2 regions of the Blautia stercoris genome follow, and region 2 is predicted to be linked to the other one. Evidence: riboswitches for the same ligand, from Rfam matches in the RefSeq annotation. Region 2 holds a riboswitch; the other holds the start of a gene.

Region 1 (3,424 bases), on a different contig from region 2:
TTCCGCATGCAAAAGCTACAATCTGTGCTGCTACGTTTGCGCAGAGCTTCTGCTGGCTTGTGCTGTCCTGAATGACAACATCTGTACCAATCTGACTGTTTTTAAAACCAACAAACTGAAGCGGTACAATATCTGTTCCCTGATGCAGTAACTGGTAGAAAGAATGCTGTCCGTTTGTTCCTGGTTCACCAAAGATAACCGGACCGGTTGGATAATCTACTGCTTCACCAAAACGGTTTACAGATTTACCGTTGGATTCCATATCTAACTGCTGAAGATGTGCAGGGAAACGGCTCAGTGCCTGAGAGTATGGCAGAACGGCTGTACTCGGATATCCTAATACGTTACGTTCGTAGACACCAATTAATGCATCAAGCATTTCCGGGTTCTCTAAGACGCTTTTATTCATTGCAAGTTTATCTTCTTCTGCTGCACCCTGTAAGAACTGTGCAAATACTTCCGGGCCAAATGCCAGAGATAAAACTGCACCACCTACTGCTGATGTAGAGGAGAAACGACCGCCAATGTAGTCATCCATGAAAAATGCTGCAAGATAATCATCACTCTTAGCAAGCGGAGAAGTTTCACTTGTAACTGCAATCATGTGTTTGGATGCGTCTAAGCCTGCATTTTTCAGAGCATCTTTTACAAAAGATTCATTTGTCAGTGTTTCCAGAGTTGTTCCGGATTTGGAAACCAGTACAAAAATAGAATGTGCAACATCAATAGAATTCAAAACTGCTGCTGCATCATCCGGGTCTACATTACTGATGAATTTTGCTTCCATCTTAAATGTATTGTTTTTCTTAGCCCAGTTTTCCAGTGCCAGATACATTGCACGAGGACCAAGGTCACTTCCACCGATACCAATCTGAACTACTGTTGTAAATTTCTCGCCTGCTGCATTTGTGATTTCACCGGCATGTACTTTATTTGCAAAATCTGCAATTTTCTTCTGCTGTTCTGTATAGAAAGTACGTTTATCCACACCATCTGCTTCTACTGCTTCACCTAACTGACCACGTGTCATGTGATGAAGAACCAGACGTTTTTCTCCTGTGTTGATGACTTCTCCATTGTAGAGGGCTTCAAATTTTTCTGCAAGCTGTGCTTCTTCCGCTAACTTGGTTAATGCTTCTAATACATCATCATCTACCTGTTTTGCTGCATAATTGTAAGAAAGACCGGCTGCCATAGGAATTGTGTATTTTTTCACACGGTCTGCACCGTTTTCTCCTGACATTACCTCTGCGAGTTTTACACGTTCTACTTTTGAAAGATTCTCAAATGAAGAAAGAGTGTTTAAATTGTTCCACTTAATCATAATAAGTTCCTCCTCAATTCTCACTTATAGAAATAGAAAACATCCTATAATTATTTTCATTATACTCGGAAACAAAGGTAAATTCAAGCGAACTGTGAAAAACAGATTCACTATTGAAACCAGAATACATATATAGTATAATGAGGACAAAGAAAAAGAGAATTCTTCGGGGCAGGGTGAGATTCCCTACCGGCGGTATAGTCCGCGACCCGCGCAAGCGGCTGATTCGGTGAAATTCCGAAACCGACAGTATAGTCTGGATGAGAGAAGAACGCGCAAATTTTTAAATACGTGCTCAAGCCCCTGGAAGAAATTCCAAGGGCTTTTTAGTTTATGGAAACTTGTTATATATGCTATAGACTAAGAAATTTTCAAAGAATTCTCTTAATAAAATCATAAGTTTTAAAGGAGAAACGAAAAATGAGTGAACAGGTATTAAGAAGAAATGTATCGACAAGAAGTCGTACAAGAACAATTACACAGATTGCGATGCTTGGTGCAATCGCAGGAATTTTGATGAATCTGGAATTTCCGATTCCTTTTTTAGCACCAAGTTTTTATCAGCTGGATTTTTCTGAAGTTCCGGTATTAGTTGGTTCTTTTGCAATGGGACCGCTTGCAGGTGTCTGGGTGGAACTTGTGAAAATCTTAGTTCATCTGGTAACAAAGGGTACAATGACAGCCGGTGTCGGTGATGTTGCCAACTTTATCTTTGGATGTGCTTTCGTTGTTCCGGCCGGTTTCATTTATCGTTCTATGAAAAATAGAAAACATGCTGTTCTCGGAATGATTGCCGGAACACTTTTAACCTCTGTTGTAGCCTGCTTTATCAATGCATTTATTCTGCTTCCGGCTTACGGAAAAGCATTCGGAATGCCGGTTGATGCATTTATTCAAATGGGAAGTGCCGTTCATGGTTCTGTTCATAATCTTCTGACATTTGCAGCCTTGATTATTTTCCCATTTAACTTATTTAAATACACACTGACTTCTTTGATTGTATTTCTAATCTATAAGAGAATTCGTGTAGTCTTAAAAGGCGACTGACAGAATCAAACTTTTTAAATCTTTAAATCTTTCTTGACATTTTCTAAATCCGTTACTATAATGTCACCATAAGCAAGGGCGCTAAGAAATTATCTTAGCGTCCTTTTTTTATTTCATTTACTTTTACATCCATCTTACCGGATTTATGCGCTGAGTGCGGAATTTTTTATTTTTTCAATCACTGCTTCTGCCAATCTTCGATGACCTTCTACAGACATATGCTCCTGGTCTTCTTTACTTGGCTTTGCATAATCTGAAGCCGCAAGAAATTCTATCTTCTGTTTTTTGGCAATTCTCTCATACACTGCTTTTAACCGTTTTGAAGTCTCAATGGAATCGGTATCAAATTCAGGGTCAAACTCGGTTTTCCACACTTCCTGACCAAGTAAAATCGGAGATACCAGCAGGATTTTCACGGACTGTGAATAATTCCAAATCTGCTCGATTAATTTCTCAATTCCCATTCCGATTACTTCAGCAGATGCATGATAATAAGATTTACAATCGTTTGTCCCAAGCATCAGTACCACAATATCAATTGGATTATGGGATTCTAATAATACCGGAAGCATGTCACTGCCTTTTCTGTTCTGGCGGAATTCATCTTCAAATACTGTGGTTCTTCCACACAATCCTTCTTCTAATACGTGAAATCCATCGTTTTTTAATGCATCCTGAAGCAGACCCGTCCATCTTACTTCTCTGTCATATCTTCCATTTGTTTTCGGAATTAATCCATAGGTATTGGAATCTCCAAAGCATAATATCTCTTTCATTGTTTTCACCCTCTCGCTTGTTTCATCTCTATTTCATACTTATCTTATCAACTTTATATTTGTTTTCTACTATGGTTCACATTATAACACCTATTTCATACTATGTAAATATGTTTTATTAGGTATTTTTAAAAATTTTAAATTAAAAGCACATCTGGTTGTTTCTTTTATAATTTTATAATTAGAACGTAAAAATCCCCGATGCGTCAACATCGGGGATTTTGTTTTGCTGTCTGTATGGACATTTGTTTTATCACTTTATAACATACTTATTTGA
Region 2 (3,424 bases):
CCATTGACGGCAATGCTGTCTCCGATTTTTGTGCCTTCCAACACTTTTTTTGCCTGTATTTTTATACTTCCGGATGAGCCGGAAATGCTTAATTTTTGTATGATACCTGTTTCTTCTACAATTCCTGTAAACACTTCGGTACCTCCTTCCGGTAAGTAAGCTGTACGTCTTCTCCAATTTTTCTGATGTCCTGCAGATAAAATTCTTTTGCGTCTTTTACCTCACAGATTCCACATCCTTCTACAGGGGAAGGTGCACCTTTTCCACCAAAAATCTTTGGTGCAAGAAATACATGAACTTCATTAACCAGATTTTCTCTCAGCATGCTTTCATTTAATGTACCGCCACCCTCAAGCAAAATACTGTCAATCTTTTGTTCTCCCAGCATCTCTATTAATTTTTTCAAATCGACTTTTCCTTCTTTTGGAACTTCCAGCACCTGTACTCCAAGTGTTTCCAAAGCTGTTTTTTTCTCCTGTTCGGCATAGGCACAGGCTATGATTGCCGGATACTCTTTTGCGCTTTGACAAATCTTACTTTCTAAAGGGATCTGAAGTCTGCTGTCACAGATAATTCGTATCGGACTTTTCTTTCCTTCGATTCTTGTATTTAACATCGGGTCATCTTTTAAAACGGTTCCGATTCCTGCCATAATTGCAGTGTATTGATGCCTCATTTCATGTACGATTTTTCTCGATTGTTCGGAAGTAATCCATTTTGATTTTCCGGTTTTTGTTGCGATTTTTCCGTCCATCGTCATTGCATATTTCATCACAATATAAGGTCTTTTCGTCTGAATAAAATGAAAGAATACCGAATTTAATGCATCACATTCTTCTCTCATAAAATCCTCTTCTACCTCAATTCCCTGCGCTCTTAAAAACCGGGTTCCTTTTCCCGCAACCAAAGGATTCGGGTCTCTTGAACCAATTACTACTTTCTTGATTCCAGCTTCTACAATCGCTTCGGTACAAGGCGGTTGTTTTCCATAATGACAGCATGGTTCAAGCGTTACATATATCGTTGCACCTTCTGCTGATTCTTTTAAATGTTTAATTGCATTGCGCTCTGCATGCAGTTCTCCGTATTTTTCATGATATCCTTCCCCAATGATACGTCCATCTTTCACAATAACCGCGCCCACCAGCGGGTTGGGACTTGTCCATCCAACTCCTTGCTTTGCCAGTTCAATGGCTCTTAGCATATATTCTTTTTTCTGCATTTTCTTTCTCCTAATCGAAAAAAATCCCTGCAAATAAAAAGTTTATCTACAGGGATTTCTCATATTTCTAACTATATATGAAACAAAAAGGCTCTGAAACGGAAATCCATTTCAGAGCCTGATATTCATGATTTTGATTTTTTAATCAGTCATTCATTTCTCTTCTTCCATCCAGACTTTACTGTCGGTATCGGAATTTCACCGAATCATGCCTTTCAAATTTATTTTCCAGGCTCGCAGACTATCACTGCCGGTAAGGAATTTCACCCTGCCCTGAAGATTTTTCTTATTTACTTGATTAAAATTATAGTACAACAATTTAAATTTGTAAAGTGCAAATTTTAAATTTCTTCCAGCACAATTTCAAAAGAGACATCATCTCCAACCGCTCTTTGAAGTAAAACTCCTCCACTCATCAAAGCAACACCTGTGTACACCTCTTCTGTTCCGGCAATCTTATAATTTTTCTTAGCTTCTAAGCCCATCAGACGCAGAGTCTTTCTTAATACATTTGGTTTCGCACGGAACAATACACCCTGAACCAATATGGTTTTCTTATCTTCTGATATCCAGGACCATGCTGACATCCCATCCTCAAATGGATTTGCCAGACGATAATAATCACCGTTATAAATCAAACTTTGATATTCTTTATAATGGGTAACCTGTTTTGCAACAACTGCTTTTTCTTCTTCTGAAAGCTGATTTAAGTCTAATTCATATCCAAAGCTTCCTGCCATTGCAACCACACCTCTGGTTTCAATTGAGGTAATTCGTCCTGTCTGATGGTTTGGCACTGCGGAAACATGAGAACCTACTGTTGAAGTTGGATAGAAGAAACTTGTACCATACTGGATAAAGGTTCTTTCGTGTGCGTCGGTATCATCACTGCACCAAATCTGTGGGCAGTAGTACATCATTCCGGCATCAAATCTTCCGCCTCCGCCACTGCATCCTTCGAACAATACATCCGGAAATTCTGATGTCAGTTTTTCAAGCAATTCATACAGTCCCAGCACATATCTGTGTGGCATTTCCATCTGGCGTCCTCTGGAAAGTGTAGCTGTATACCAGTCACTGATACTGCGGTTCATATCCCATTTCACATATTCAATATGATTTTCTCTTAAAATCGCACTCATTACACCATAAAGATAATCCACCACTTCTGGATTTGACATGTCTAATACTAACTGATAACGGCTTCTCATCGGCTTTCTTCCCGGAATCTGAATCGCCCAGTCTGGATGATTACGGTACAAATCACTGTCCTCGGATACCATTTCCGGTTCAAACCAAAGTCCGAATTTCATACCCATTGCATTGATTTTCTCAACCAGGGCTTTTAATCCGCCATTTAATTTCTTTTCATTGACAAACCAGTCTCCAAGTCCGGAACAATCATCATCTCTCTTTCCAAACCAACCATCATCAAGTACCATCATATCAATTCCAAGCTTAGAAGCCTGTCTTGCAATATTTAAAATCTTTTCTTCGTTAAAGTCAAAGTAAGTTGCCTCCCAGTTATTAATCAAAACCGGACGACTGCTTAACTGGTATGTTCCACGGCAGACATGATTTCGGATGATGTGATGGAAATTCTGAGACAATTTTGCAAATCCTGTTGTAGAACAAGATAAAATCACTTCCGGTGTGTAGAACGCTTCTCCGGCTTCTAAGGTCCATTCAAATGTGTCTGGGTGGATTCCCATAACCAAACGAACCTGTTCTAACTGGTCTTTTTCTACCTGTGCCTGAAATCCTCCGCTATACATCAATGCAGCTCCGATGCAGTGACCATTTGTCTCTGTACAATCTTTTTCACAAAGCAGAACAGCCGGATTTTGATGATGACTGGAAGTTCCCCTGCTGCTGCTGCTCTCTGAAATTCCGTGCAAAACAGGAACTCGTTCTGCTTGTCTTTCCATAGTATGTCTGCCATAAAAATGCATCCATTCCCAGTCTCCATACGGAATATCCAGACACATACTATGCACTTTATTAATTACAATCGGTGTTTTCCCTGAATTTTTTACCACCACACTTCTTGTAATCACGTCTTCTTTTTCAAACACACCATACTTCAAAATCACCTCTGCTTCCGTTGCAGTATCTTTCAAAGTAATTTCTAATGTTTCTGCTTCGTCTTCTTTTGCATACACTGCCGGAAGCCCTGGAATCTCATATTTTCCTTTTTTAATC

What was found. A riboswitch is a leader RNA that binds a small molecule or an ion and turns the genes downstream of it on or off. The one in region 2 is predicted to bind FMN.
Region 1: another riboswitch for FMN. It lies ahead of ACYQ2D_RS08550 (ECF transporter S component); the one in region 2 lies ahead of ribD (bifunctional diaminohydroxyphosphoribosylaminopyrimidine deaminase/5-amino-6-(5-phosphoribosylamino)uracil reductase RibD).

Annotation. Positions count from the first base shown of each region.
Region 1 is NZ_BAAHYF010000001.1:1,768,828-1,772,251, forward strand. It holds gene ACYQ2D_RS08545 (glucose-6-phosphate isomerase) at 1-1,324, opposite strand, end outside; FMN riboswitch at 1,483-1,600, shown strand; gene ACYQ2D_RS08550 (ECF transporter S component) at 1,745-2,371, shown strand; gene ACYQ2D_RS08555 (GDSL-type esterase/lipase family protein) at 2,515-3,147, opposite strand.
Region 2 is NZ_BAAHYF010000002.1:760,141-763,564, reverse strand. It holds gene ACYQ2D_RS13280 (riboflavin synthase) at 1-134, opposite strand, end outside; gene ribD (bifunctional diaminohydroxyphosphoribosylaminopyrimidine deaminase/5-amino-6-(5-phosphoribosylamino)uracil reductase RibD) at 116-1,222, opposite strand; FMN riboswitch at 1,378-1,507, opposite strand; gene ACYQ2D_RS13270 (alpha-galactosidase) at 1,564-3,424, opposite strand, start outside.